DNA from 3 places in the Streptomyces sp. NPDC015532 genome. Region 1 is predicted to be linked to each of the others. Evidence: riboswitches for the same ligand, from Rfam matches in the RefSeq annotation. Region 1 holds a riboswitch; each other region holds the start of a gene.
What was found. Region 1 has a riboswitch for thiamine pyrophosphate ahead of ACF07B_RS29325 (purine-cytosine permease family protein). Riboswitches for the same ligand answer to the same signal wherever they lie in the genome.

Region 1 (10,041 bases):
GGCGTACTCGATGCCGTTGTGCACCATCTTGACGAAGTGCCCGGCACCGTCGGTGCCGATGTGCGTGGCGCAGGGCTCGCCGTCCACCTTGGCACTGATCGACTCGAACATCGGGCCCAGCGAGGCGTACGACTCGGGGGAGCCGCCCGGCATGATGCTCGGCCCGTTGAGGGCGCCCTCCTCGCCGCCGGACACACCCGCGCCGACGAAGTGGATGCCGCGTTCGCGCAGCGACTGCTCACGACGACGGGTGTCACTGAAGTGGGCGTTGCCCCCGTCGATGATCATGTCGCCGTCTTCGAGCAGCGGGGCGAACTCCTCGATGACGGCGTCGGTGGCGGCACCCGCCTGCACCATGATCATGAGGCGTCGGGGGCGTTCCAGCGCCGCGACGAAGTCCTCGGCCGACTCGGCCGCGACGAAGGCGCCCTCGTGCCCGAACTCCTCGACCAGTGCCTTGGTGCGCGCGGGGGTGCGGTTGTGGACGGCGACGGTGTAGCCGTTCCGGGCGAAGTTGCGGGCCAGGTTGCGGCCCATCACCGCGAGCCCTGTGACGCCGATCTGCGCGGTCGCCTTCATGGTCTGCTCCTTGGATCCGGATCTGCCTGTCCGCGTACCTGACGGGCGGGCAGACGACTGTCGCTGTGCCGATCAGTACGCCGGGAGGGGCCGAGGTGTTCACCTTTCGCGCCAGGAGGTGTTCCGGACCGCGGGACGGACCTTCGGGCGCCGGACGGACATGGCCGCGCGGGAGCATCGCACCGCCGTGCGGAGCCGTTGGTTCGGCCGGCGTCCGGCTGCCCGGACGGCCGGTGCCGGAAGGAGGCGCGGTCGTCCCCGAACGACGGCCGGCGGCCGGGAAGAGGGCGGTCGCGCCGGGATCGCTGGCGGCGGCCCGGACAGGAGGGGTCGTGCCGAACGACGGGCTGACGTCGGGCCGGGTCAGCCGTTCCGGCGCTGTCGCCACCCGTGGTCCACCGGTCCGATACCGGCACCGAGCGCGAAACCGGCCTCGATCGCGGCGGTCACGTACGCCTTGGCCCGTCGTACGGCCTCCGGTACCGAGAGTCCCTCGGCCAGGCCCACCGCGATGGCCGAGGCGAGCGTGCACCCCGTGCCGTGCGTGTGCCGGTTGTCGTGGCGGGGCGCCCGCAGCCAGTGCTCGGCCGTTCCGTCGGTGAGCAGATCGACGGCCTGGCCCGGCAGATGACCCCCTTTCACCAGCACCCACCGGGGACCGAAGGCGAGCAGCAGCCCGGCGGCCCGGCGCATGTCCGTCTCGTCGTCCACCTTCAGCCCGGTGAGCTGAGCGACCTCGTCGAGATTCGGGGTGGCCACGGTCGCCCGCGGCAGCAACCGGGTCCGTACGGCGTCCAGCGCGTCGTCGGCCAGCAGCCGGTCCCCGTGCTTGGAGACGCTCACCGGGTCCACGACGACCGGGGCGCCCACGTCCGACAGCAACTCGGCGACGGTGGCGACCAGTCCGGGCGACGAGAGCATCCCCGTCTTCACGGCCTGGACGCCGATGTCGTCGACGACACTGCGGTACTGGGCCCGTACCGCCTCCTCGGACAGCTCCCAAGCCCCCTGCACACCCACGGAGTTCTGCGCGGTCACGGCGGTGAGCACGCTCATCCCGTGGGCGCCCAGCGCGAGCATGGTCTTCAAGTCGGCCTGGATTCCCGCGCCTCCGCCGGAATCGGAGCCGGCGATCGTCAGGACGCGCGGCGGGGTGGGCATGAGGTGTTCCTCTCGGATACGGCCACGGGCCCGAAGCCCTGGACCGGCGGAGCGACGGGCGGCCCTCAGACGCGGCGGCGCAGCCGCAGCGGGGCGTAGAGGGCGAGGGCGACGAGGAACGCGACGTAGTAGGAGAGGTCGGCGCCGTGCAGCGCGTCGGCCACCGGACCGACGTACAGGCCCGTGTCCATGAACGGCACGGCCGCGCCGAATGCCGCCACGAAGGCCACCAGCGACGGCCATGCGGAGCGCGGACGGGACATCTCGGCGGCGACGTCGACCGGGGCGTCCCCGCGCTCCCGCCCCCGGGCGATCCAGTCGACGACGACGATGGCGACGAACCCGGGAATCCAATAGCCCACGAACAACAGCACGTTCTGGAAGCGGGCCGTCGTGTCGGCGGCGTGCATCCACAGCACCAGCGGGAAGCCGAGCGCCGCGGCCAGGGCGGCCGCCAACGGGCGCGGAATCCGCACACCCAGGGTCTGGAGGGCCAACGAACCGCTGTAGTCGTTCATCGCGTTGCTGCACACCGCGGCGAGTGCCACGGCCAGCAGCCCGAACGCTCCTGCGGCGCCACCGCCCAGCAACGCGTCCACGCCCGCCGCTGTCTGGTCGGTCAGCACCGACGCGCCCCACAGCCCGAGGACCTGCACACCGACGAAGGACGCGACGAGCCCGAGCAAGGTGCACCAGAACATCCGCGGCCGGGACGTCGAACGCGGCAGATAGCGGCTGAAGTCACCGGCGTACGGCGCCCAGGACAGCGAGAGGCTCAGCGCGATGGTGCTGGTGAGCACGAACGCGCCGGCGCGGTCGGCGCCCGTCGCGGACCCGGTCGTCGCGGGGTGGACCCCGTCGAGCATCCGCCAGGCGATCGCCGCGAAGGCCACGGCGAGCACGAACGTCATGACGATCTGCAGGCGGTGGACGGCTTCGTAGCCGAGGACACCCAGGGCCCCCTGAGCGGCCATCATGACCAGCACGCCGAGCCAGAACGGCCAGCCGCACAGCCGCGCCAGCGCATCCCCGCCGAAGAGGCCGATCAACGCGTCCCAGGCGACCGAGGACAGCCACTGGAGCATCCCGGGCAGCACCACCGCCCGGCCGAACGCGAGCTGTGCGAGCGGGAGTTGGCCGGTGCCGGTGAGTCCGCCCCAGGTGCTGAGGTAGGCGGTGGGCAGGGCGCCGAACACGGTTCCGAGGACGACCGCGGCGAGCGCGGTGCCGAAGTCCAGGCCCAGCGCGATCCCGATGGTGCCGGTGAACACGCCCGTCATCGTCAGGTTCGGGGCGAACCAGACGGTGAACAGGCGCCCGGCCCCGCCGTACCGGTTGCTCTCGGGGACCGGCTCGATGCCGTGCCCCTCCACCCGAAGGTCACCGGGTGCGGCGGGCATCCGTCCGTCGAAGACGGCAGGCCGGGTGTCGGCGGGCAGCCCGCCGGGAACATGCGCCCATGGCATGGAAGACATCCCTCCGCCAGTATGAACTGGTTCAGGTTCGACGGGTGTGATCTCAGCCCTCGGACGGGGCACCCCGTGTCCGGTACGACGGACACACTAACCGCTCCTCGCGACCGAGCGGCAGTGGGTCCCCGGGCGGAACCCGTGCTCGGCTCCCGTGCGCGGAGGGCGGCGCCACCACCGGGACACGGACCGGACCGTCCGGGAGCCGTCCGGGGCCCGTGACCCCGGCGCCTCTTCGAAGGCGTCGCCTCATGGGGTCACACACCCGGGCCGGAGCGCGCCCGCGCGCGCTCCGGTTCATTCGAACGGCGCGACCGGGCCGGTTCGCAGCGCGGCGTGTGCCGCCCCTCGGTACTGTCGGAAGTGATCGCCGCTCGCTCTTCGCTCCCGGGTCCCGGACCCGGCGGCCGGGCGGAAGGAGGCAGGGTGCCGTGACCGTGATCTCCCTGAAGTCCGCGCAGGTGGGGGAAGGTCTCGTCCTGCCGTACGCCGAGGCCGGCTATCCCAGTGGTACGCCGGTCGTCTTCGTGCACGGTCTGGCCGACTCCTGGTGGTCCTTCGAACCCCTCCTGCGGCGCCTTCCGGCGTCCCTGCACGGATACGCGCCCACGCAGCGCGGGCACGGCGACGCCGGCCGGCCCCCGGAGGGCTACGGCCCGGACGACTTCGCCGCCGACCTCGTGGACTTCCTGAACGCGGTCGACATCCCCCGGGCCGTCCTGGTCGGGGCGTCCAGCGGCGGCGTACCGGCCCGGATCGTCGCAGGCAGCCACCCCGACCGCATCGCGGGCCTGGTGCTGCTCGGTGTCCCCGGCACCCTCACGGACAAACCGGCGGTGACCAGGCTGGCCGGCGCCGTGGAGGAGCTGACCGATCCCGTGCCCCGCGCGTTCGTCGAGGACTTCCTGGCCGGCACGGTGACCCGCCCGATCGCCCGGGGGTTCGTGGAGACCATGGTGGAGGAGAATCTGAAGCTTCCCGCGTACGTCTGGAAGGACACGGCCCGCGGACTCCTCGACGCCGATCTCCGCGCGACGCTCGCGGGCATCCTGGTGCCCACACTCGTCATCTGGGGTGAACAGGACGAGTTCCTGCCCCGGGAGGACCAGCAGACCATCCTGGACGCGGTGCACGGCGCGGAGTTCCTCGCCTACCCCGAGACCGGCCACTGCCTCCACTGGGAGCAGCCCGAACGCGTGGTCGCCGACATCACCGCGTTCGTCACGCGGATCGAGCATCCCGGCACGCGGTAAGGGCACCTGACCTCGCGCGGAGGGTGAACGGCGGTCCGTCCGAGCCGCGTCGGAGGTGATGCGAGGGGGCTCTCGGGGGCATGCGTCGCCGCCCGGGCGACACCGTGTCCGGGGCGGGCCGCGCGGGGCCGGGCCGGGGCGGACCGGGGGCGAGGCCGGGCCCAGGGCGGGGACGGACCGGGGGCCGAGGTGAGGGCCAGGACCGGGGTGGGGCCACGTCCCGTGACGCGATCCGACCGCTGTCCCCCGACGCCGGGTCTCTGCATGGCATGCTCATGCTCCCCACAGGAAGGGATCACGTGCCATGAGACCGAGCCGACGCTCCCTGCTCGCCGCCACCGCCGTACTGGGCTCCGTTTTCGCCGTCCCCGCGCCAGCCGGTGCCGCCCAAGTCCCCGTTGCGGGAACCTATTTCGTCCAGAGCGCCGTCACGGGACTGAACGCCGCCGACAGCGCGGGCGCGGTCGTCCAGCACAACCCCAGGGGAAACGAGGACCGCCAGCAGTGGACGCTGCGCCAGAGCGGTTCCTCCTCCGTGCTCGAAAGCACGGACAGCGCGGGCAGTTGCCTGGGCCGCTCGGGCGACCAGGCCCGGACCGTGGCCTGTACGAGCGCCGACGCCGCCTGGGAGGTGACGCCGGGCGGCACCGACCGGTACACGCTCAAAGCCCCGGGTTCGGAACGGTACTTGACGGTCACCGACAGGTCCTCGGGCTCCAACTACCCGGCCCAGCTGGCCATCGGCTCGGCCGGCGCTCTCGCCTCCTGGTACCTCACCCCGGCCCAGCCCGTGACCCGGCCGATGCCGCCCCAGGATCAACGAACCCTGGACCAGGTCACGTTCCTCACCGCCCACAACGCCTACGCCAACGGCGTGGACGGCGGATTCGCCCCGCCCTTCGTCAACTTCGTACCCAATCAGAAACGCGGTATCGATCAGCAACTCGCCGACGGCGTGCGAGGGTTCATGCTCGACCTGCACCAGACCCCCGACGGTGCGATCCTGTGTCACAACAGCTGCACCCTCGTCAGCAGGCCGGTCGCGCTCTGGGTCGACCTCCAGCGCATGGTCGACTTCCTCAAGCGGCACCCCGACCAGTTCGTCACCGTGTTCCTGGAGGACTACGTCGATCCGGGTGTCCTGCGTTCCGAACTCGCCCGCGTGAACGGTCTGTCCGACGTCCTCTACCGTCCCGACGCGACCGGCGTGCGCGAGAACGGCTGGCCGAAGCTCGCTGATCTGACCGCCGCAGGACACCGCATGCTCATCTTCACCGACCACAGCCGCTCGTCCGACGAGTCCGCCGGACTGACCCGGGACAGCTTCGGTGTCATGTACCAGCGTGAGTGGACCGTCGAGAACTACTGGTCGATGGGCTCGGGCCTCGGCTCCTCCGACTGGTCCTGCTACAGCCGCTGGTACGACGCGGGCACGAACGTACCGCTCACCCGCACGGAGAACGGCTTCCGCCCTCTCTTCGTCATGAATCACTTCCGCGACGTCACGATCTCCGGGACCGCCGGCACGGACAACACCAAACTCGCCGACCGGGCCCGCCGCTTCTGTGAGCCGGCCGCCCGCAAGAAGCCCAACTACCTCGCGGTCGACCGCTACGACCTGGGTGATCCCGGCTCCGCGGTGAACACGCTGAACACGTACGTCTATCCGTAGCCGGGCGCCACCGCGAGCCCCGCCGAGGGCACCCCGGGAGGGAGGGGTCCCGGGCGGGTCGCAGGGGCGTGGCCGGGGCGCCCGACGGCGGATGTCGGTACCGTGCGGCAGGCTCCACCCTCAGACGTGGGAGGGGATCACCATGGGTATGGGCTACAAGACGTCCTGGCTCGCCGTGCCCGGCGCCGACAGCAGGGCAGTCGCCGACGCGCTCGGGCTGGTCGGGCGCGTGGCGATGGACTGGGAGACAGGGTCCGAAGCGGCGTACAAGCGGGGCGTCTTCGTGGCGTCCCCCGTGGACGGCTGGACGCTGGCCCACGGCCGGGTCCACCTCGACAACGGACGCGACGGCGACGGTCCCGCCATCCTGGACTGGCTCGGAGTGCTCGGCCGGCGCTTCGGCGACCTTCAGTACTTCAGCACGGATCGCATCGGTGAGTATCACGCCTGGGCGAGGGTGGAGGCCGGCCGAGTGGTCCGGGCCTATTGCTTTCACGGCTGCGCCGGTGATGTGCCCCTGCGGTTCGGTGAGCCCACCGAGATCGAGCGCCGACTGGGCGTCGGGGAGCGGTGGCTGGAGGAGGGCTGGGAGAACTGGAGCGAAGCCGAGAGCGACGACTGGCGTGCCGCCATGCCGGATGAACAGCATGTCATGGCCATCGCGCGGAACTGGGGAATCTGTCCTCTGGACATCCCGGAGGGGGCACCCGTGGACGACGGCATCTACGGATTTCCGCCGGGCGTCGAGTGAGGCCCGCCCCGTCGGCCGGCCGCCAGGACCCGAAGCCGGATCCTTGATGCCGAGACGGTCCGGCGTTTCGAGGACTGCTGCCTGTGTCCGGCCGTCCGGCTCCCGGCCGACGCCCTCACGGACAACCGGCTGTCCTCCGCGCGGGGACGTTGATGAAGGGCTCGGACGCCCACGTCCATCGTGACGGCATCTGATCCCGTCGTGGGGTCTTCGCGGTGAGGGGCCGCCGTCATCGTGGAGTGGATGCCGGGGAAGAACCGCGCGAGGACGTACAGGAGCAGGCTCAGCCAGCAGACGGCGAACAGCCAGCCGCCCACGACGTCGGAGAACCAGTGGACGCCCAGATAGACGCGTGACAAGCCGACGAGCACGGCCCAGCAGCCGACGAGCAGGACGAAGGCTCTCCTGGACTGGGGGGCGCGGGCGAGCACCGCGAGGACGAGCAGTCCGGCGGCGACCGCGGAGGTGGTGGTGTGACCGGACGGGAACGACCACCCCGAGGCATGGGTGGCCCAGTTCTCCAGGGGCGGCCGGGGGCGGGCGATCAGTGACATCACGGCGAACCGCAGGGCCTGCGCGGCGGCCAGAGCGCAGACACAGGCGGCGACGGCGCGGACCCGCTGCCGTGCCGTCCGGCCGAGGAGCAGGCCGGCCACGACGACCAGCGTGTACGGGACGATTCCGGTGCCCGTGTAGGTCACGCCGCGTGCCAGGGCGAGTGCCATGTCCGGGCGGTGAGCGAGGGACCAGGAGGCCAGCTCCGAGTCGCCGGACAGAGGTGCGCCGTCGTGACCGGTCACGACCAGAGCCAGCAGCACGAAGGCGACCAGGCTCCCCAGCGCGGTCGACGCGGCGATGTCGCCGGTGCCCTGTCGCTTCATGGCCGGACCCGGGGGGCGTCGGTCTCGTACGCGGGTGCGCCCGGGGCGGCGGACATGGCTGTGGCCCCTTTCCACGGGAGGCGCGCACAGGGCAGGACCGCTCGCCCGCGCCTTGCCGCGTCGCGGTCTCGTCTACATAACTGTAGACGATGGCCTCCGGGGTGGTTCCCGGAATGCTCCATGAAGATCAGCGTCGCATCACCCGCGAGGGTCGGCCCCCTTTCGCCGACCGGGGGCCGGTGTCCCGTCACTCGGCGGAGCGCCGCGCCGTGTCGCCCCCGGGGATCGCCGCCGCCCGGTGGTGCCGGCGTCGTCCGCCCGTCCTCCCGCCCGTCCTCCCGCCCGTTCGCTCTCCCGCCCGCCCGTCCGCGCGCCCGTCCGCCCGGCCCGGGTGACCGGCGGAAGGGAGTCGCCCCGGTGCCCGGCAGGGAACGCCGTACCCGATGCCGTACCCTACGTGTTACGTATAACCCTGGAGAGGTCCGATGAGACGCATCGCCCTGGTCACCCTCGTCGTCGACGACTACGACGAGGCCGTCCGCCACTACACCGAAGCCCTTGGGTTCCGCCTCGTCGAGGACACCCCGAGGCCCGACGGCTCCCGCTGGGTCGTGGTCGAGCCGGGCGCGGACGGCGGCGGAACCGGACTGCTGCTCGCCCGGGCCAAGGACGAGGCGCAGCGCGGCCGGATCGGCGACCAGACCGGCGGACGTGTCGGCTTCTTCCTGTACACCGACGACTTCGCCCGCGATCACGCCAGGATGCGCGCCGCGGGTGTGACCTTCCTGGAGGAGCCGCGCCACGAGCCGTACGGCTCGGTCGTCGTCTTCCAGGACCTGTACGGCAACCGCTGGGACCTGCTCCAGCCCGCGGGCTGACCGGCCCGCTCTCCCGCGCCCTCCGGTACGCCCCGTACGCCCTGTACCTTTCCCTGCCCTCCGATCCGAACGACCTGCCGAGGAACACCGCACATGACCGCGCCCCGCATCGACATCGACACGATCCGCCGCCTGCCCAAGGCGGTCCTGCACGACCACCTCGACGGCGGCCTCCGACCGGCCACCCTGGTCGAGCTCGCGGACACCGTCGGCCACACCCTGCCCACCACGGACCCGCGGGAACTGGCCGGCTGGTACTACGAGGCCGCCAACTCCGGCGACCTGGTCCGCTACATAGCCACCTTCGAGCACACCCTCGCCGTGATGCAGTCCCGCGAGGGCCTGCTCCGCACGGCCGAGGAGTACGTCCTCGACCTCGCCGAGGACGGTGTCGTCTACGGCGAGGTGCGGTACGCGCCCGAGCTCATGGTCAACGGCGGTCTGACGCTGCCCGAGGTCGTCGAGGCCGTGCAGGAGGGCCTCGCGGCCGGTATGGCCAAGGCCGCCGCCGCGGGCACGCCGGTGCGTGTCGGCACCCTGCTGTGCGGCATGCGGATGTTCGAGCGGACCCGCGAGATCGCCGACCTCGCGGTGGCGTTCCGGGACGCCGGGGTCGTCGGCTTCGACATCGCGGGCGCCGAGGACGGCTTCCCGCCGGCCGACCACCTGGCCGCCTTCGAGCACCTGCGCCGCGAGAGCGTCCCGTTCACCATCCACGCCGGCGAGGCGCACGGTCTGCCCAGCATCCACCAGGCGCTCCAGGTCTGCGGCGCCCAGCGCATCGGCCACGGCGTCCGCATCACCGAGGACATCGTGGACGGCAAGCTCGGCCGCCTCGCCGGCTGGGTGCGCGACCGCCGTATCGCCCTGGAGATGTGCCCGACCTCCAACCTCCAGACCGGCGCGGCGAAGTCCGTCGCCGAGCACCCCATCACCGCCCTGCGCGACCTGGGCTTCCGCGTCACCCTCAACACCGACAACCGTCTGGTGTCGGGGACGACGATGACCCGGGAGATGTCGCTGCTCGTCGAGGAGGCGGGCTGGGGCGTGGAGGATCTGCGCACCGTGACGGTGAACGCGGTCAAGAGCGCGTTCATCCCCTACGACGAGCGCAAGGCCCTCGTCGAGGACGTCATCCTGCCCGGCTACGACATCTGAACCAGCCCGCGGACGTAGGCGGCCTGTCCGACGTGCTGGAGATCGTCGGACAGGACGCTGACCAGGCGTACGCCCAGGGTGACCGGCGGGTCCCAGCGTTCGTCCACGACGCGCTCGAAGTCGTGGGCGGCCAGCCCGCCGATGTAGTCGAGGCTCCGTTCGTGGACGGCGTCGTAGTAGCCGAGCAGCAGGTCGCCCGACTCCACCCGGACCCGGGCGACCTTCCCGGACGTGTGTCC
Region 2 (10,041 bases), on a different contig from region 1:
CGCCTCGACGCCATGGAGCTGGTCGACGGACACCTTCTGGTGCACTCCGACACCACCGCCTACCTCGACTACGGCGACTCCATCGAAGCGGTCAACGACACCGTCCGCGAGACCCTCACCCGCAACGACGCCGAGGACTGCTGGGACCTCTTCCGCAAGTTCACCCGCCGCTTCGCCTTCCGCGACGACGGCGCCGAGGCGGTCCACGAACTGCTCGACCTGTACGGCGGCACACGCGTCGTCCACGGTCACAGCCCTATTCCGTACCTCCTGGGCGAGGTGGGCCCGGAGGACGGCGAGGCCGGAGCGGGTCCCGTGATCGAAGGACCACACGTCTACGCCGACGGTCTGGCCATCGCGATGGACGGTGGAGTGACCATGGCCGGAAAACTGCTGGTCCAGCAACTTCCCCTGGATATCTGAGCGTTCACCGGGCAGGCGTCCGGCGGACGGACCGCTGCGGACAGGGGCCAATTTCTGGAAACCCCCTGTCACGGCGTGCCGTCACCGCTCTACCATCGGCTTATCCGTAGCAGGCTCCCCTCCGTTTCTGCCCAACGGCTCGTCAGCGTGCGAGCCATCAGCCCTACGGAGCATCGGGGGATGCAGATGAACAGCGTTCCGCAGCACCTGCTGAGCGAGGACCGCCAGGAATACGAGCGGATCCTCGATGAGGCGCTGCGCTCCGCACCACACCGCCCGGAACTCGCCGCTGTCGGCCAGCGGCTCAACCTCGAACAACTGCGCACCATGGCGCTCAACGCCACAGCCCTCATCACGACGGCCGCGTCGGACGAGTACGCGCACTATGTGAAGGTCCGCAGCGAACTGCGCCGACCGGTGCGGTCCGCTGTCGTGAGCGAGGAAACCGGCTCCACGGAGCCGGGCACGACCGTGTTGGGGCTCGCCGCCACCGTGGGGGAGGTCACCGAGACCGCCGGAGCGGGCGCGGTCGCCGTCGTCGCGGTGCTCGCCCCCGTCCTCGCCGGGACAGCGGCGCTGATCTTCCTGCTCGTGGGCTACGTCCTGAGGATGCTCGATCCCGAGCCGGCCGTCGCCAGAACCCTCCTGACCACAGGATGGGTCTTCGGCGCGATCACGGCGGCCGCCATTCTGGTCGCCGCGGCCGGACTGCTGCTGACCGCCCTGCGCAACAGCTCGTCCTCCTTCCAGGCCGAAGCGGGCGACGAGCTGACCGGTCAGGTCACCCGGGCCAAGGAGGCCTGGCGTGACGCCCTGCTGGAGCGCGGCATCCTGCCGTTCCTCCGGGAGGCCCTCGCGGACCCGGGCTCGGCGGCCCTGAGCCGCCCCGCACCGGCCCCCACCAGCCGCATTCCGCACCTCGGGTACGGCAGGCCGGGGTTCAGCAGCCCCGACGACGGACCGGCGGCGGGCCCGCGCCCGAGCTTCTCCAGCCCGGACTTCTCCAGCCCGGACTTCGGGGGCCCTGAACACCAGCCCGAGTGACCCGGCCGGCCGACGGCCGGGTCCGAGGCAGGAGAGGGCCCGCGCGGGTGCGCGGGCCCGTACGCCCTTACCGGTGCGGGCCCTTGCCGGTGCGGCCGTTGCCGGCTGTCGCGGGCGCGTCCGTACGGCTGTGGCAGGGCACTGCCCGCCGTAGCCCGCCGCGGGCGCCGGTGCTCCCGTGCACGGCCGTGGCGCGGGCGGTCCCTGGGCCCGTGGCGCGGGCTTCTCCACACCCGTCTCCGGGCGTCCTGCGCTGTTCTCGGGGTGTCTCAGATGATGCCGAGCCGCCGCGCCTCCTTCGTCCACGACGGGAACTCGGACAGCAACCGGTCGTAGAGATCCGGATCCGGTACGTCGCTGATGTCGTCGACCGCGAAGAAGCCCACGTTGTCGACGCGTCGGCCCGGCAGGGTGTCGAACCGCTCCAGAACGCCGTAGTTCGAGCGCCCCAGTCCGACGAACTGCCAGAAGACCGGCTCGTCCACCGCCTCCCGCAGTTCCTTCTCGATCTCCTTGTCGCGGTAGACGCCTCCGTCGGAGAAGAAGAGCACCAACGTGGGATCGGCGGACGGGTGCTCGCGGACGAACGTCCGGACCTCGGCGATCACCTTCTGCTCCTCGTTCTGGATGCCGACCGCCCGCATGTCCACCTGTCCCGGCAGCAGGCCCTTCTTCGGCTTCTTCCTTCTGAACAAGGTCAGTTCACCCACCCGGACATGACGTTCCAGCCACTCCGGCAGATCGCCCAGGGCGAGGTCCGGCAGTCGGGCCGGGTTCGACGCGAAGGTCCACGCCTGCATCTCCCCGTCGTCGTCCAGCTGGGCCGCCACCGCGGCCATCCGTTCCACCACATCGGCCACGACGCCCTTGGAGTACAGGAACGACATCGACCCGGAAGCGTCCAGGACCAGGATGACGCGGGCCCTGACGCCCACGGCCCCGTGCTTGCGCAGACTGACCGCCACCTGCTCCTTGCGCAGGGAGAGCCGCTTGCGCATGTCGACGGGCAACCGCTCCTCACCTTTGACGAGACGAGGGGCCGAGCCGGGAGCCGGGGGTGCCTGGGGCACCGGAGGAACGGGCGCGTTCGGGAATGCCGGTGCCTGCGGGGGTGGTGGGGGGACGGGCGCGATCGGGCGTGCCGGGACCGGCGAGGGCGTCGGTGCCACCGCGGAGGCTCCGGCGGGAGCGCTCCTCGTGTCCGTGCTCCCGGCCGTGCCCGGCTCCTCGTCCACGCTGATCCCGAAATCGGTGGCCAGGCCCGCGAGCCCGGAGGCGTACCCCTGGCCCACCGCGCGGAACTTCCACTGCCCTCCCCGCAGATACAGCTCGCCTCCGATGAACGCCGTCTCCGTCGTCGCCTCCATCTCGAAGACCGCCAGTTCCTGCCCGGTTCCGGCATCGAGGAGCCGCAGTCTCAGACCTGACAGCTGGCCGAAGGTGCCCCCGTCGGCGGAGGCGCCCAGGACCACGCGCTGGATCTCCGGCTCCAGGGCACGCAGATCCACCTCGACGGTGTCCGTCGTCCCGTCCCCCTCCCGCCGCTTGCCCGAGTGGTGCACGGCGCCCGAGGCATGCCTGGGCTGGTTGTAGAAGACGAAGTCACCGTCGTCACGCACCCGCCCGTCCGCTCGGAGCAGCAGGGCCGAGGCATCGGCGTCCGGCGCACCGGGGCCTCCTGACCAGCCGAGTACGACCCGCACCTGCTGCGCGGCGACGGGAAGGTTGGCGCCCTTGCTCATCGATGTCGGTGTCATGCGTCCAGTCTCCCCGCAGAAGCCGTCGGTGGATCCGACCGATACGCCCGCGCGGGAGAAGCGCCGGTCGCGTCCGTCGCGGCCCGTACGAACGCGCGCAGCCGCTCGGTGGTGTTGCCCTCCATCCACACCAGTCCCCGTTCGATCGGCTGCGCGTCGTGCAGGGGTACGTAGGCGACGTCGGGCCGCGGGTAGTACTGCCGTGAGTGCTCGCCGACCGGGAGGACGCCCCGGCCCATCGCGACCAGGGTCAGCATTTCGGAGAACGACCCGCCGGCCGGCCCCTTCGGAACGGCTCTGCCCGAGGGGGTGCGGTCCGGTGTGCGGTCCTGTTTGAACGTCGCCGAGGTCACCTGGGGGTACTGCACCACGGGATGTTCCGCCAGCACCTCCAGGGACAGCCGCTCCTCACCGGCCAGCGGATGACCTGCCGGGACGGCCAGGACTCGTCTCTCCCGCAGCAGAGCCGGTCCGCGGGCCATTCCGTCGAAGGGGAACGAGGCCAGCAGCACGTCGACCGAACCGTCCAGCAGACTCGCCCGGGAGTTGGAGAGCTGGACCTCCCGCACGTCGACACGGCAGTCCGGGTGACGCTCACCGAACAGGCCGACCGCCTTGAGGAGCGTGGGCGCCGTCCACTCACCGAGGAAGGCGACCCGCAGCTCTCCGGTGACGCCCCGGCCGGCGTCGGCCGCCCTGCGCAGCGCCGCCTCCATCCCGGCGACCAGGGGCGCCAGATCGTCCGCCAGCTGTCTGCCGATCGGGGTGAGCCGGACGGAACGGCTGGTGCGTTCGAACAGCAGGGCTCCGACTCTGCGCTCCAGCGCCTTGATCACCTGGCTGACACGCCCGGTCGTGACCAGCAGCCGCGCGGCGGTCCGGCCGAAGTGCAGTTCCTCGGCCAGCGTCAGAAAGATCTCGGTCTCCATTCGCTCCAGCATGAAACCCCCGGCGTTAAATCTGACTCAACGGTCGTACAGCGATCATGCCTTGATGGCGGCCGTCCCACGGCGGATCGTAGAAGTCGTCCACCCGGCCGCGGGAGAGCCCACTGGCTCCCCGGCCGGCCGGGCGCACAGCGGCTCCGCGCCCGGTTCCGTCCACCCGTACGCCCACCACCTCCGTGGCTTCGCCACGCCATCGCCCTGGAGACGACATGACCGCGCTGCGCGTGAAGGCCTTCGACCACCTGGTCCTCAATGTCGAGGACGTCGAACGGTCCCTGGACTTCTACACCGGACTTCTGGGCCTCGAACCCGTACGCGTCGCCGAATGGCGGTCCGGCCAGGCCCCGTTCCCGTCCGTGAGGATCACGGCGGAAACCATCATCGACCTGATCACCCATACCCCTGGCGGGTCCAACGTCGACCACATCTGTCTCACCGTGGAACCTCTGGACTGGGACCAGGTCATCGCGTCGGGATCCTTCACCGTGCTCGAGGGGCCCGTGGAACGCTTCGGCGCGCGGGGAAACGCCACCTCGGTCTACGTCCAGGACCCGGACGGCAACACCGTCGAACTGCGCTGGTACCCGCAGGACGTCACCCCGTGACCCTGCCGAGGGCGGCGGTCCGGGTGTGTGCCCCGGACCGCCGCCCCCTTGGAACAGCTCAGTCGGCCAGCGGCAGGTACACGCGGTTGCCCGCCTCGGCGAACTCCCGGGACTTCTGAAGCATGCCCTCGGAGATCTCCTCGGCGGAGGCGCCGTCGGCCACGTCACCGCCGAACCGCTCGTTGATGCTCTGGCTGATCTTCATCGAGCAGAACTTCGGCCCGCACATGGAACAGAAGTGGGCTGTCTTGGCGGGCTCGGCCGGCAGCGTCTGGTCGTGGAACTCCCGCGCCGTGTCCGGGTCGAGAGCCAGGTTGAACTGGTCCTCCCACCGGAACTCGAAGCGGGCGTCGGAGAGCGCGTCATCCCATTCCTGCGCACCTGGGTGCCCCTTGGCGAGGTCGGCTGCGTGGGCGGCGATCTTGTAGGTGATGACGCCGGTCTTGACGTCGTCACGATCGGGCAGGCCCAAGTGCTCCTTGGGCGTGACGTAGCAGAGCATGGCCGTGCCCCACCAGGCGATCATCGCGGCACCGATGCCGGAAGTGATGTGGTCGTACGCCGGCGCGACGTCCGTCGTCAGCGGACCGAGGGTATAGAACGGAGCTTCATCACAGATCTCCTGCTGAAGGTCGATGTTCTCCTTGATCTTGTGCATCGGGACATGTCCCGGGCCTTCGATCATCGTCTGTACCTGAAAACGCTTCGCGACCCTGTTGAGTTCCCCGAGCGTCCTCAACTCGGCGAATTGCGCCGCGTCGTTGGCGTCCGCGATGGAACCCGGCCGCAGCCCGTCGCCGAGCGAGTAGGTGACGTCGTACGCGGCGAGGATCTCGCAGAGTTCCTCGAAGTTCTCGTACAGGAACGACTCCTTGTGGTGCGCGAGGCACCAGGCGGCCATGATCGAGCCACCGCGCGAGACGATGCCGGTCTTGCGGTTCGCGGTGAGCGGCACGTACGCCAGGCGCACGCCCGCGTGAACCGTCATGTAGTCCACGCCCTGCTCGGCCTGCTCGACGACGGTGTCCTTGTAGATCTCCCAGGTCAGCTCCTCGGCCCGGCCGTCGACCTTCTCCAGCGCCTGATAGAGCGGCACGGTGCCGATGGGGACGGGGGAGTTGCGCAGCACCCATTCACGCGTGGTGTGGATGTTGCGGCCGGTGGACAGGTCCATGACCGTGTCGGCGCCCCAGCGGGTCGCCCAGGTCATCTTCTCGACCTCCTCCTCGATGGAGGAAGTCACAGCGGAATTGCCGATGTTGGCGTTGACCTTCACCAGGAACCGCTTGCCGATGATCATCGGCTCGATCTCCGGATGGTTGATGTTCACGGGCAGCACGGCTCGGCCCGCGGCGATCTCCTCCCGCACGACCTCGGGGGCGACGTTCTCACGGACCGCCACGAACTCCATCTCGGGCGTGATCTCACCGCGCCGCGCGTAGGCGAGCTGGGTCACCGCCTGCCCGGCCCGCCCCCGGCGCGGCTGGCGCGGCCGGCCCGGGAAGACCGCGTCGAGATTGCGCAGCCCTCCGCGCGGGGACGTGTGCTTGATCCCGTCGTCCTCGGGACGGACGGGACGGCCCGCGTACTCCTCGGTGTCACCGCGGGCGATGATCCAGCTCTCACGCAGCGGTGCCAGCCCCCTGCGGACATCGGTGTCGATGGACGGATCGGTGTACGGGCCGGAGGTGTCGTACAACGTCACCGCCTGCCCGTTGGTGAGGTGCACCTGGCGAACCGGCACCCGCAGATCGGGGCGAGTACCCCCGACGTATGCCTTGTGCCAGCCGATCGACTGCCCGTCCTGGCCGTTCGAGGACGGCGGGGAAACCCCGTCCGTCCGGCTGGAGGCAGGCGTGCGTACATCCTTGTCGGTCATGAGACCTACTCCCTACGCCGGCATTACCCGGTAACAGGTTCAGCGGTCGACGCAGCGGCTTCCGATCGCCGATGTTTCATGTGAAACATCGCGAAGACGGAGGTCAGCGCCCTCTCAGCCCGGTGCTCCGAGCTCCCGCGTGTGCAAAGGTGCCCCCACGCTAGCGTCATGTCTGGCGCGGTGAACAGAGGGCCCTTGACGTTCTTGCGATGATCGGGCGGTGACGACGACCCGGCAGCATCCGTTCCCTCCGCCCGAGCCACCGCGCCGTCCCGGCTCCGACGGCGGCCCTGGGCACGGCTCCGGCATCGGTCATGGACACGAGCAAGAGCACGGGCACGGCCACGGACCGGACGGTGATCATCAGGGTTCGGGCGACGGGCACGGGCCGGGTCCCCGCCGCGGGCACGACGAGCCGGTGAGCGCCGGGCACGGACATTCCCACAGCCACGGCCCCGCGGCGCCGGTCTCCAAGCAGCTGCGCAAGGTCATCGCCGCGGTACTGATCCCCTTCGCGGCCGCGGTCGTCGTGGGTCTCGTGGTGCTGTGGCCCGGCGGCGCGCCGGCCCACGAGCGCACCGGTGTCGGGTTCGACCGGCAGACCCAGCAGGCGACCGTCACGAAGATCGACCAGGTGGACTGCAAGTCCGTGAACGCCTCCTCGGGGGCCGCGACGGGCGGCTCCGCCGCCGGGGATTCCTCCGCTCAGTCCGGGAAGGGGGGAGAGTGCAAGAAGGCGACTGTCCGCATCGACACCGGCAAGGACCAGGGCCGCACGTTCACCGAGGTCGTTCAGCCCGATCAATCACGGCAGTTGCACCAGAGCGAGAAGGTCGTCGTCGCGTACGAACCCTCCGCCCCCAAGGACCTCCAGTACTCGGTCACGGACGCGAACCGGAAGCTGCCCCTGACGCTGCTCGCCGTGATCTTCGCGGTGGTCGTCGTGGTGATCGGCCGGATGCGCGGCATCATGGCGCTGGTCGCCCTGGCCATCAGCTTCGTGATCCTGAACTTCTTCATCCTGCCCGCGATCCTGGAGGGCTCGAACCCGCTGCTCGTGGCCGTCGTCGGGTCCAGTGCGATCATGCTCATCGCGCTCTATATGTGTCACGGTCTGTCGGCCCGGACGTCCGTGGCAGTGGTCGGCACCCTGCTCTCACTGGTGCTGATCGGGCTCCTCGGCTCGGTCTTCATCGACTGGGCCGTGCTGACCGGCAACACCGACGACAGCACCGGCCTGATCCACGGTCTGTACCCGTCCATCGACATGAGCGGCCTGCTGCTGGCCGGCGTCATCATCGGTTCGCTCGGCGTTCTGGACGATGTGACGGTGACGCAGACGTCCGCGGTCTGGGAACTGCACGAGGCGAACCCGACGATGGGCTGGCGCGGCCTGTACCGCGCGGGTATCCGTATCGGCCGCGACCACATCGCGTCGGTCGTCAACACGCTCGTCCTGGCCTACGCGGGCGCCGCGCTGCCGCTCCTGCTGCTCTTCTCGATCGCCCAGAGCAGCGTGGGCACCGTCGCCAACAGCGAACTGGTCGCCGAGGAGATCGTGCGCACGCTGGTCGGATCGATCGGTCTCGTCGCGGCGGTCCCCGTGACGACCGCGCTGGCCGCGCTGGTGGTCGCCGCGGACCGCGAAGGCGGCGCGCCCGTCCCCGCGCAGCCCGCGGCCGACAGGACGCCGGCACGGAGCGGTAAGGGACGCCGCCGCAAGCACTGAGCCCTCACGCAGCGACGCGGAAACCATCCTGCACCGGCGCCCCTTGTGAGGAAGCGTTACGCCGCTTCGCGGGCCGCCGACGCTTCAGCCCGCGCTCTGCTCCTCCGTGAGGATGCGGTCGAGCACCGCGTCGAGCGAGGTGTCGAAACCTTCGAGGGAGCGTTCCTGCCCGAGCGGCACGAGCCTGTCCGTCCGGTCGAGAAACGCGACGAGCGGCGCGGCCCCGGACCGGAACAGCGCGTGATCGCCGCCGACCTGAAGCCGGATCAGCACCTCGCCGAGCGCCTCCGGGTCGGACGGGGCGATGTGCACATCGCCGTCACCACAGGGCCCGCCCACCCCGTCGACAAGCAGTTCCCGCCCGAACGCCCAGGTCACGGGGGCGTCGCCGGGCAAGTGGAAGGTCAGCCGCACGGCGTACGGATCACAGGTCTCGTATCGCAGCTCGACAGGAATGCGGAAGGACAGCTCCTCGGACACGAGGAAGCTCATCATGACCTCTGCCTGCACCGACTCACGCATCGCCTACCCCGTCGTTTGCCGTCGACTGGCCAGGATTCGTCCCACCTGACACTGCTGGAAATATTGCTCAACGTGCATGCCGCATTACAAGGAGTGAGTTTTCAGATACTGATAGAGATGGCGAGTGTTCCTAACAGCCTGCCGACCTCGTCCTGCAGTTGCCGTGCCACGGGCAGCAGCCGGTCGCCCTGGTGGGACGGGAGGGAGAAGGCCACGACCGCGGCCGAACTGCCCGCGGTGACGGGGATCGCCGCGCAGACCGTGCCCAGCGCGTACTCCTGCCGCTCGATCACGGGTTCCATCCGGCCCGCCCGTTCGAGGCGCCGCAGCAGCCGGTCCTCGTCACGCACCGTGTACGGCGTGAGCGTCCGCACCGGGTAGCGGTCGAGGTGGTCACGCCGGGACTTGTCGTCCAGCTGAGCCAGCAGACACTGGCCGACCGCGTGGGCGTGCCCGGTCTCGCGGAAGTCGGCCCACTCCTCGACCGCCGGGTTCGCCGGTGTGTCGACGACACACATGACCTCGATCTCACCGTCACGGTAGACCGCGTAGTACACGGGTGCGCCGATCGCGTCGCGCCAGTGCGCGAGAGTGTCTCTCACCGTGCTGCGACGTTTCTGCCGGGCGCCGCTGCTGCTCAGCCGCTCGGCGGCCTCGCCCAGGAAGAACAGCCCTCTGTCACGCCGCAGATAGCCCTCGTGGACCAGGGTGCGCAGCAGGTGGTAGGCGGTCGGCAACGCCAGCCCTGCCTCCCGGGCGAGCTGCTTGGCGGGGGCGCCCTGCTCCCGCGAGGCGACGGCCTCCAGCAGCCGCATCGCGCGCTGGACCGAGCCGATCAGCGTGGTGGTGTGGGAGTCCAGAGGAGCGGCTTCCGGCTCCGCGGGCAGGGCGCGGGCCCGCCGTGCCGTCCCCGTGTCCGGTGGGAGTGGACCGCCAGGCGCCGCCGGTCCGGTGCGCCCTTTCGCCGGCGCGGTGCGCCGGGCGGGTTCCTCCATCGCCGGATTCCGGGACTGCGCCGGCTCCCTGGACGGAGCCGACGGGCCGTGCGAGAGGGGCGGCTCCCCCGGCGAGGTACGCGGCTGGGCCGGCGGAACGCGTGCCGCCGCGGGCGTTCCCGGTCGCCGGAAGGGTGGAG
Region 3 (10,041 bases), on a different contig from region 1:
TCGGCCCGGTCAGATCGTGGCCCGCCGCGAAGATGTGGCAGGTGTCGAGACAGACACCCAGCTTGGGGTGCGCGTCCAGGGCCTCGAAGTAGGGGCCGAAGTCCCAGGTGCGCGAGCACAGCGAGGCGCCCTGCCCGGCCGTCGACTCCAGCAGCAGGAACGGGTCGTCGTCATGGGTCAGCTCGTCCAGCAGCGGCAGCAGACGGTCGCGCACCTGCTTCAGCGCGACGGACCGTTCCCGGCCGCCGGTGGCGCTCCCGGTGTGCACGACCACCCCCAGGGCGCCGATCTCCCGTCCGCGCCGCAGCGAGTGCCGCAGCGACTCCACCGACCTCTCGACCGTCGCCTCGGTGTGCGAACCGAAGTTGATCAGGTACGGGGCGTGGACGTACGCGGGGATCGACCCCGCGGCGCACGCGGCGCGGAAGTCCTCGTCCTGCTTCGGGTTCCCGGTGGGCGTCGCCCAGCCGCGCGGGTTGGCGACGAAGACCTGGACGGCCTCGGCCGCGAGGTCACGGGCGTAGGCCAGGCCGACGGAGTTGAGGCCGCCGGCCACGGGCACGTGGCCGCCGACGGGGTTGCGGAGCTGCTTGCTGGTCACACCCGTCAGGGTGTCACGCGCCCGCGGGTACCCCGCGGGCGGACCCGTGGGGTACCAGTGAGCGGACCGGTTCGCGGACTTCGCGGACTTCGCGGAGGAGCGGCCTCCGAGCGGCTGCCCGGGCGGAGGCCGTGCGCCGCCGGGGTTCCCCGGCGGCGGTTCGGCTCAGCGGATCTGGATCGTGATCGTCGCGCCCTTGGGTGCCGTGTCGCCGCCGTCCACCGACTGCTTCTTGACCGTGTCGCCGAAGAGCCCGAGCAGCCCGCGGTCCTTGTCGACCTCGAATCCGGCGTTCTTCAGCGTCTCCGTCGCGTCGTCCACGCTGTCGCCGACGACGTCCGGGACCTCCACCATCTCGGGGCCCTTGGAGAGGGTCAGCGTCACCGTGTCCCCCGTGGCGGCCTCACGGCCCGCGCGCGGTGTCTGCTGGGCGACCTGGCCCTTGTCGAACTCCGAGTTGACCCGCTCCGCGGCGATCTTCACCTTCAGGCCCGCGCCCTCCAGCTGCGCGGTGGCGTCCTCGACGGACGAGCCGGTCACGTCGGGCAGCTCCACCGGGGCGCCCTTGCTCACGACGATCGCGATCGCCGAGCCCGAGTGCCGTTCCGTGCCCGGTGCCGGATCCGTGCCGATCACGAAGCCCTTGGTCACGTCCTCGCTGAAGGCGCGCGTGACCATGCCCGGGGCGAGCCCGTCGCCCTTGAGCACCTCTCTCGCCTTGAACAGGGCGAGACCCTTGAGGTCCGGCACCTGGACCGTCCGGGGGCCGTCGGAGACGGTCAGGGTCACGGAGTCGTTGTCGCGGATCCGCTCGCCGACGCCGGGGTCGGTGCTGATGACCGTGCCGCGCTTCACGGTGTCGCTGTAGGCGTGCTTGACCTGCTTGACGTCCAGTCCGGCGCCCTGGAGCTGGGTCCTGGCCTGCTGCTCCGTCTTCGCCAGGACGGGCGGGACCTTGGTGAACTGGCCCGAGTTGATGTACCAGACACCCGCGCCGAGGCCGAGCACCAGCACGATCGCGGCGACGACCAGCATCATCCCGCGCCGCGGCCGCGTCCCCGGAACCTGCGGCGGCCCGACCGGCGCGGTGGTGAAGGGGCTGCTCTGCTCGAACCGGCTGGTCCGGTCGAGGGCGTTGTCGTCCTCGTTCACGGGCAGCAGGCGGGGGACGGACAGCGAGCGCGGGATCACGCTCGTACGGTCGTCGGCGTTGTCGTGGCCCACGGACAGCGCGCCCGGCGGCACGGCGTCGAGCTGCTCGGCGGTGAGACCGGCCCGGGCTTCGAGGACCTGGCCGAGCAGGGTCACCGCGTCGGCCGGGCGGACCTCGGGATTGCGGGCCGTGGCCGCGGTGACCAGCTCGTCTAGCGGGTACGCCATGCCCGGCACGGCGGCCGACGGAGGCGGCACGTCCTCGTGGAGGTGCTGGTAGAGCACCTGAGCGGCGGAGTCGGCGGTGTGCGGCTTGGCGCCGGTGAGCATTTCGTAGAGGACGACCCCGCAGGCGTAGACGTCGACCCGGGTGTCGGAGGTGCCGTGCTCGATCTGCTCGGGGGCGAGGTACGACACGGTGCCGAGGACGGCGCCCGTCGTACTGGTCACCGTGTCCACGGCGCGGACGAGACCGAAGTCCGCGACCTTGACCCGGCCGTCGTCCCCTATCAGGACGTTCTCCGGCTTCATGTCGCGGTGCACGAACCCGGCGCGGTGGGCCGCGCCGAGGGCGGCGAGCACCGGCTCCAGGATGTCCAGCGCGGCCCGGGGCTGGAGCGCGCCGCGCTCGCGCAGCACGTCGCGCAGGGTGCACCCGGCGATGTACTCCATGGCCAGATAGACGTACGACCCGTCCGCCCCCTGGTCGAAGACCTGCACCACATTGGGGTGCGCCAGCCGTGCCACCGACTTGGCCTCGCGGATGAAGCGCTCGACGAACGAGACGTCCGCGGCCAGCGTCGGGTGCATCACCTTGAGCGCGAGCACGCGGTCCAGACGGGTGTCCAAGGCCCTGTAGACCGTGGCCATCCCGCCGACCGCGATCCGTGCGTCGACGCGATAGCGGCCGTCGAGCACGTGTCCGACAAGCGGGTCCTGAAGGGTCGTATCCACGCAGGTGAGTCTACGAGCCGCCACTGTCACGAGGTCCCGTTCGGCCGATACAGGGGCTCGACTGCAGCCGAGCTGTGACGCACACCGCCCGCCCGAATATCTGTTCGTAGGGCAGATGTCCGATCAGGCCCTGTCTGTCACCGCAAGGCCACAACGCGACAACCCGCACGCCGGACCGGCCAAAAACCGCCGAGGAATCCGACGCCGAATCCGACACCGAGACCGAGGCAGGAACCGGCGCGCGAGCCGCCGCGCATCCGACGAGCGCATCCGGCGGCGCGGGGGCCTCGGTCAGAACGCCGGGCGCTCGGGGTCCAGTGCCGCCCTGCCCTCCACCGGAGAGGACGCCGTGGCGAAGTGCCGCCGGGGGATGCGCCCGGCCCGCCGCGCCAGACGCCCCGCCTCCACCGCGTGCCGCATGGCCTCCGCCATCAGGACCGGCTCCTGGGCCCGGGTCACCGCCGAGGCCAGCATCACCCCCGCGCACCCCAGCTCCATCGCGAGCGCGGCGTCCGACGCCGTGCCCGCTCCCGCGTCCAGGATCACCGGCACGCGCGCGTGCTCGACGATCAGCTCGAAGTTGTGCGGGTTGCGGATCCCGAGCCCGGACCCGATGGGCGAGCCGAGCGGCATGATCGCCGCACAGCCGACGTCCTCCAGCTTCCGCGCCAGCACCGGGTCGTCGTTCGTGTAAGGCAGCACGGTGAAGCCGTCGTCGACCAGCGTCTCCGCCGCGTCGAGCAGCTCGATCGGATCGGGCAGCAGAGTCCGCTCGTCGGCGATGACCTCCAGCTTGACCAGATCGGTCCCCAGCGCCTCGCGCGCCAGACGGGCGGTCAGCACGGCCTCGCCCGCGGTGTAGCAGCCCGCCGTGTTCGGCAGGACACGGATGTTCAGCCGGCCGAGCACCGACAGGACCGAGCCGTGCACCGAGGCGTCCACGCGCCGCATCGCGACCGTCGTCAGCTCCGTGCCGGACGCCACCAGGGAACGCTCCAGCACGTCGAGGCTGGGCGCGCCGCCCGTCCCCATGATCAGCCGGGACGCGTAGGTCGTACCGCCGAGGACGAAGGGGTCGTCTGCCATGGGTCAGCCTCCTTGGACGGCGGTGAGGACTTCGACGCGGTCGCCCTCGGCGAGCGAGGTGGACGGCCACTGCGCGCGCGGGACGACGGTTTCGTTGAGGGCCGCGGCCACCCCGGACGACGACGGCGTGAGGGTCGCGACGAGCGTGTCGAGAGCGGTTCCCTCGGCGATCCGCCGCCGCTCCCCGTTGACGACGATGTTCATACGTGCAGCTCCGTGCGGGCCGTGGCGCCGAAGCGCAGGGGGGTGAACGGGCGGGCTTCGGCGGGGAGTTCACCGGTGGCAAGGGCGTGGGCCAGCACGTCACCGGTCACCGGCGTCAGGAGCACACCGTTGCGGTGGTGTCCGGTGGCCAGCAGCAGCCCGTCCAGCGCGCTCGGACCGAGCAGCGGCGCGTTGTCGGGCGAGCAGGGGCGCAGCCCCGCGCGGGTCTCGGTGAGCGGCAGCTCGGTGATCCCGGGGACCAGCTCGTGGGCGTCGCGCAGCAGTTCGTACACGCCGCCCGCCGTCACCGTGGTGTCCCAGCCCAGCTCCTCGCTGGTCGCGCCCACCACGAGCTCGCCGTTCTCGCGCGGCACCAGGTAGACGTGGCTGCCGCGCACCACGGCCCGCACGGTGCGATGGAGGAAGGGCGCGTACCGCCCCGGCACGGTCAGCCGCAGCACCTGCCCCTTGACCGGGCGCACCGGCGGTACGACGTCGTCGGGGACGCCCGCCAGGCGCCCGCTGAGGCTGCCCCCGGCGAGCACCACCTGACCCGCGCCGAGTCCGGTGCCGTCCGCGGTGAGGACCCCGGCGGCCCGCTCCCGTACGACGCTCAGACGCTCCGCCCAGGTCCGGTGCATGACCACCCCGGCCCGCTCGCACGCCGTGACCAGGGCTGCCGCGAGGCGCCGCGGGTCGATCTGGTGGTCGCCGTCCACCCGCAGACCCCCGCGCACGCCGGGCGCGAGCATGGGCTCCAGCCTGCGGCACTCACGGCCGCTCAGCCACTCCGACTCCAGCCCCGACCGGACCTGCAGCGCGTGCAGTTCGCGCAGATGGGCACGGTCGTCGGCGTCCAGCGCGACGGCCAGCGTGCCGCTCCGCCGGTAGCCGAGGTCCTGGCCGGTGGCCTCGGTGAGCTCGGCGGCGAAGTCCGGATAGCGGCGCGCCGAGGCGAGGTTGAGGCCCAGCAGGGTCTCCTCGCCGAAGTGCAGCTCGGTCACGGCGGCCAGCATCCCGGCCGCGACCTGCGCGGCCCCGCCGCCCGGCTCGGGGTCCACGAGGGCGGTCGTGAACCCGCGCCGCGCGGCCCGCCAGGCCGTCACCAGACCGATGATTCCGCCCCCGACGACGAGGACGTCCGACGAACGTGCAGACGGCATGGGCGTCCAGCCCCTCCCTTCGCCGGCATGACCCGGATCAGGTTCGTACGGTCGGAGGCCGTCCAGCCTCCCTCTCAGCCCGGTGCGTCCGGGCTCCCGCGAGTGCTTTACGTTGGCCACCCTAGCCCGCCCCCGACCGTCTCAGTAAGGGAGCCTCCGCCCATGGCGCGACCGCTCGACGGCCTCTTGCTCGCCCCCGTCGCCGACCAGGCGCCGGGCCAGGTGGGTACCCGCACCCGGTTCACCTACCACGAGGAGGACGGCGTGGTGTGGGCCGACTACACGGGCGGCGACGTCGTCCGCGGACACCTCGTCGGCACCCGCGAGGGCGACCGCCTCGACTTCCGGTACGTACAGCTCGGACGCGACGGGACCACCGCGTCCGGCCACTGCGTGTCCCTCGTCGTGGAACTGCCCGACGGGCGCCTGCGGCTGGAGGAGACCTGGACGTGGGAGTCCCGGCCGGGCACCGGGACGAGCGTGGTGGAGGAACCGCGCGGGACCTGTCGTGTGGACCAGGTCACCGAGCCCGTCCACTGACTGACGAATGGTCAGGTGTCTATGGTGATCAGGTGAGCGATCAGACGCAGGCACAGGCACCGTCGCAGAGGCCCGCGGCACGACGGGTCGTCGTGGCGGGCGCGGGCATGGCCGGGGTGCAGACCGCGGTCGCCCTGCGCGAACAGGGCTTCACCGGCACCGTCACGCTGATCGGCGCGGAGCCGCATCAGCCGTACGACCGGCCGCCGCTGTCCAAGGCCGTCCTGCTCGGCAAGGCCGAGGGCTCCGCCTTCGACGTCGACTTCGAGGCCCTGGACATCGACCTCAGACTGGGCAGCGAGGCGCTCGGCGTGCGCCCCGGCGACCACGAACTGGACACGGACGCGGGGCCCGTCCCGTACGACGTCCTGGTCGTCGCCACCGGCGCCGAACCGATCCGGCTCCCCGGCGCCGAAGGCGTGCCCGGCGTGCATCTGCTGCGCACCCTGGACGACGCCGACCGGCTGCGCCCGGTTCTCGCCCGGCAGCACGACATCGTGGTGGTCGGAGCGGGCTGGATCGGCGCCGAGTTCGCCACGGCCGCGCGTGAGGCCGGCTGCGCGGTCACGGTCGTCGAGGCCGCCGACCGGCCGCTCGCCGAGGCGCTGCCGGCCGAGGTGGCCGCGCCGATGGCCGCCTGGTACGCGGACAGCGGGGCCTCGCTGCGGACCCGCGCGCGCGTGGAGCGCGTCGAGCCCGGCGCGGTCGTCCTGGACGACGGCTCCCGGGTGCCCGCGGACGCCGTCGTGGTCGGGATCGGCGCACGGCCCGCCACGGCCTGGATCGCCGGCTCCGGCATCGAACTCGGCGCCCACCGCGAGATCGTCGCCGACGACCACCTGCGCACCTCCCTGCCGGACGTCTACGCGGTCGGCGACTGCGCCTCCTTCCCGTCCGGACGCTACGAGGAACGCCTCCTCGTCCACCACTGGGACAACGCCCTCCAGGGCCCGCGCACGGTCGCCCTGAACATCGTCGGCGAGACGCCCGCCGCCTACGACCCCGTGCCGTACTTCTGGTCCGAGCAGTTCGGCCGTTTCGTGCAGTACGCCGGCCACCACACGTCCGCCGACACCCTGGTCTGGCGCGGCGCCCCCTCGGGCGCCTCCTGGTCGGTGTGCTGGCTGCGCGAGACACGGCTCGTCGCCCTCCTGGCGGTGGGCCGCCCGAGGGACCTCGCCCAGGGCCGCAAGCTGATCGAGGCGGGCGCCACCATGGATCCGGAGCTGCTCGCGGACGCGTCGAGGCCGCTGAAGGCCGCCGCGACCTGATCCGTCACCCCAGGTCGGACGCCCTCGGCTTCCGACTGTCGGTGCGGGATGGCACGCTTGTCCCGTGACCGAGATTGACGCAAAGATCGATGCTCTCGTCCCCGCCTGGCTCACCCTCCCCGACATCGCCGAACAGTTCGGCGTCGAGGTGACGCGCGTCCGGCAGCTGGTCAAGGACGGCCAGCTGATCGCCGTACGCCGTGGTGAGAACCGTGCGCTGCACGTCCCCGCCGATTTCATCGACGTGGACGAACAGAAGGTCGTCAAGGGCCTGGCCGGCACCCTGACGCTCCTGAGGGACGACGGCTTCTCCGACGAAGAGGCCCTCGAATGGCTCTTCACCCCCGACCCGAGCCTGCCCGGCACCCCCGCGCAGGCTCTGAGCGAGAATCGCGGCACGGAGGTGAAGCGCCGCGCCCAGGCGCTCGCCGTCTGACCTGAACGCGACCGTCCGGCACGGGGAGCGCGACGCCGGGAGCATCCCGGCCGCCGCGCTCCCCGCGCACCGAACAAACGGGGGGAACCACACATGCCCGAGAACGCCGGCCCGACCGTGCGGAGCCGCCTCGCCGACGCCCGCGTCTACCTGTGCACCGACGCCCGCAGGCGTCAGGGCGACCTCGCCGAGTTCCTCGACGCGGTCCTGGCGGGCGGCGTCGACATCGTGCAGCTGCGCGACAAGGGCATGGAGGCGGGGGAGGAGCTGGAGCACCTCCAGGTCTTCGCGGACGCCTGCGCCCGGCACGGCAGACTTCTCGCGGTCAACGACCGTGCGGACGTGGCCCACGCCGCCCGAGCCGACGTCCTGCACCTGGGCCAGGGAGACCTCCCGGTTCCCGCGGCCCGCGCGATCCTCGGCGACGAGGTGCTCATCGGCCGTTCCACGCACTCCGCCTCCGAGGCCGGCGCCGCCGCCGTCCAGGAGGGCGTGGACTACTTCTGCACCGGCCCCTGCTGGCCCACCCCCACGAAGCCCGGCCGCCACGCCCCCGGCCTCGACCTGGTCCGCGGCACGGCGGCCCTCGGCACGGACCGCCCCTGGTTCGCGATCGGCGGCATCGACCTCGGCCGGCTGGACGAGGTGCTCGAAGCGGGCGCCCGCCGCGTCGTCGTCGTACGGGCGATCACCGAGGCGGACGACCCGGGCGGGGCGGCGGCGGAATTCGCGAAGCGGCTGCGCACGGCGTAGACCCGTCGGCCGTCCGCGGGGAGGGTCCCGGGGAGTCCCGGCGAGGCCCCTGTCCGAGGGGTGGACAAGAAATCGACAGATCGGACAAAAGTCAGCGGTTCGGTTGGGTGACCGACGCCCTCTGGCTAACCTGCGAGTATGGCCCTTGGATCTGCTTCCACCAGGACTGATCACGCACGCACCGTGCGCGACATGCTCGCGACCGGCAAACAGACCTATTCCTTCGAGTTCTCGGCGCCGAAGACTCCGAAGGGCGAGCGGAACCTGTGGAACGCCCTGCGGCGGGTCGAGGCCGTGGCTCCCGACTTCGTCTCCGTGACCTACGGGGCCGGCGGCTCCACGCGGGCCGGCACGGTCAAGGAGACCGAGCAGATCGTCCTCGACACGACCCTCACCCCGGTCGCGCACCTCACCGCGGTCAATCACTCCATCGCGGAACTGCGCAACATCATCGGGCAGTACGCGGACGCGGGCATCCGCAACATGCTCGCCGTGCGCGGCGACCCGCCCGGCGACCCCATGGGCGACTGGGTGCCCCACCCCAAGGGGCTGACCTACGCGGCCGAACTGGTGCGCCTCATCAAGGAATCCGGCGACTTCTGCGTCGGGGTCGCGGCCTTCCCCGAGATGCACCCCCGGTCCACGGAGTGGGATCTGGACGTCTCCCACTTCGTCGACAAGTGCCGCGCCGGCGCCGACTACGCCATCACGCAGATGTTCTTCCAGCCCGAGTCCTACCTCCGTCTGCGTGACCGTGTGGACGCGGCGGGTTGCGCGACACCGGTCATCCCCGAAGTCATGCCCGTGACAAGTGTGAAGATGTTGGAACGTCTGCCCAAACTCTCGAATGCTTCGTTCCCGGACGCCCTGAAAGAGCGGATCCTCACAGTCAAAGACGATCCGGCGGCTGTACGCTCCATGGGGATCGAGTTCGCGACGGAGTTCTGCGCGAGGCTGCTGACCGAGGGAGTCCCCGGGCTGCACTTCATCACGCTCAACAACTCCACGGCGACGCTGGAAATCTACGAGAATCTGGGCCTGCATCACCCGCAGCAGGCCTAGACCGGTCGCACCCACGTACGACACACTGCGTAGCGGCCACTGGGAGAGGGGCGTACATGGGCTTGACGGTCCTCTATCTGGCATTCGGCATTGTCGCGCTGTGGCTGCTCGGCGAAGTGCTGCTGCAGTACAAGGCGCGGCTGCGCTTCCGGCTGCTCGCCTTCGTCGGCTTCCTCGGTGTGGTCCTCGGCGTACTGATGCACTCGGTCGTGGTCATCGGTCTCGGCGCGGCCGCCTTCACGGTCGGCCAGACCTATGTGACGCTGTCGTTCCGCCAGGGCTTCGCGCAGGGCTGGGCCATCAAGGGCCCCGCCGTGGAGGACAAGCCCGGCAAGCTCAGCAAGCGCCGCCGTGGCGAGCCGGAGGAGGCGGACCCGGCGGAGGAGAACTCCGGCCCCGAAGAGGTCGAGGTGGCCGCCTACCGGCGCGAGGACCAGTTCGCCGACGAGGACGACGTCTTCACGCCCGCCCCGTCCGACCGGTTCGCGCCCCCGGAGCAGGCCGAGCCCGCTGCCGCCGAGCCGGCCTCGGTGTACGAGCCGCAGCCGCTGCCCGAGGACACCGGCTCCTACGGTGTCTACGACTCCGGCGCCTACGCCGCCGCCAATGACCAGTCCTACGCCGGCGCGTCCCCGTCCCAGGATCAGCAGGCCTACGCGACGGGCCAGAACCAGCAGGTCTACGACACGGGCCAGAACCAGCAGGCCTACGCGTACGACGGCTACACGGGCTACGACCAGCAGCAGCAACAGCAGTACGGCTACGGCACCGGCCAGCAGCAGTACGCCACCTACACGGACCCGTACACCGGTCAGCAGA

Region 2: it holds a riboswitch for thiamine pyrophosphate, as region 1 does, so the genes downstream of both, thiC (phosphomethylpyrimidine synthase ThiC) here and ACF07B_RS29325 (purine-cytosine permease family protein) in region 1, are expected to answer to the same signal.
Region 3: it holds a riboswitch for thiamine pyrophosphate, as region 1 does, so the genes downstream of both, thiO (glycine oxidase ThiO) here and ACF07B_RS29325 (purine-cytosine permease family protein) in region 1, are expected to answer to the same signal.

The regions. Positions count from the first base shown of each region.
Region 1 covers NZ_JBIBSY010000011.1:235,951-245,991, forward strand. Annotated here, with positions in the region: gene gndA (NADP-dependent phosphogluconate dehydrogenase) at 1-579, opposite strand, end outside; gene thiD (bifunctional hydroxymethylpyrimidine kinase/phosphomethylpyrimidine kinase) at 943-1,740, opposite strand; gene ACF07B_RS29325 (purine-cytosine permease family protein) at 1,806-3,206, opposite strand; TPP riboswitch at 3,198-3,292, opposite strand; gene ACF07B_RS29330 (alpha/beta fold hydrolase) at 3,641-4,462, shown strand; gene ACF07B_RS29335 (phospholipase) at 4,767-6,134, shown strand; gene ACF07B_RS29340 (hypothetical protein) at 6,277-6,885, shown strand; gene ACF07B_RS29345 (phosphatase PAP2 family protein) at 6,858-7,766, opposite strand; gene ACF07B_RS29350 (VOC family protein) at 8,252-8,644, shown strand; gene ACF07B_RS29355 (adenosine deaminase) at 8,738-9,802, shown strand; gene ACF07B_RS29360 (DUF664 domain-containing protein) at 9,790-10,041, opposite strand, start outside.
Region 2 covers NZ_JBIBSY010000005.1:183,288-193,328, forward strand. Annotated here, with positions in the region: gene ACF07B_RS18325 (metallophosphoesterase) at 1-423, shown strand, start outside; gene ACF07B_RS18330 (hypothetical protein) at 604-1,467, shown strand; gene ACF07B_RS18335 (VWA domain-containing protein) at 1,737-3,224, opposite strand; gene ACF07B_RS18340 (LysR family transcriptional regulator) at 3,221-4,153, opposite strand; gene ACF07B_RS18345 (VOC family protein) at 4,381-4,776, shown strand; gene thiC (phosphomethylpyrimidine synthase ThiC) at 4,835-6,655, opposite strand; TPP riboswitch at 6,648-6,804, opposite strand; gene ACF07B_RS18355 (YibE/F family protein) at 6,876-8,384, shown strand; gene ACF07B_RS18360 (SsgA family sporulation/cell division regulator) at 8,469-8,906, opposite strand; gene ACF07B_RS18365 (IclR family transcriptional regulator) at 9,008-9,901, opposite strand.
Region 3 covers NZ_JBIBSY010000001.1:1,075,865-1,085,905, forward strand. Annotated here, with positions in the region: gene ACF07B_RS04550 (deoxyribonuclease IV) at 1-601, opposite strand, end outside; gene pknB (Stk1 family PASTA domain-containing Ser/Thr kinase) at 767-2,707, opposite strand; gene ACF07B_RS04560 (thiazole synthase) at 2,999-3,793, opposite strand; gene thiS (sulfur carrier protein ThiS) at 3,797-3,997, opposite strand; gene thiO (glycine oxidase ThiO) at 3,994-5,160, opposite strand; TPP riboswitch at 5,158-5,270, opposite strand; gene ACF07B_RS04575 (hypothetical protein) at 5,323-5,700, shown strand; gene ACF07B_RS04580 (NAD(P)/FAD-dependent oxidoreductase) at 5,733-6,971, shown strand; gene ACF07B_RS04585 (Rv2175c family DNA-binding protein) at 7,036-7,407, shown strand; gene thiE (thiamine phosphate synthase) at 7,501-8,160, shown strand; gene metF (methylenetetrahydrofolate reductase [NAD(P)H]) at 8,299-9,222, shown strand; gene ACF07B_RS04600 (hypothetical protein) at 9,279-10,041, shown strand, end outside.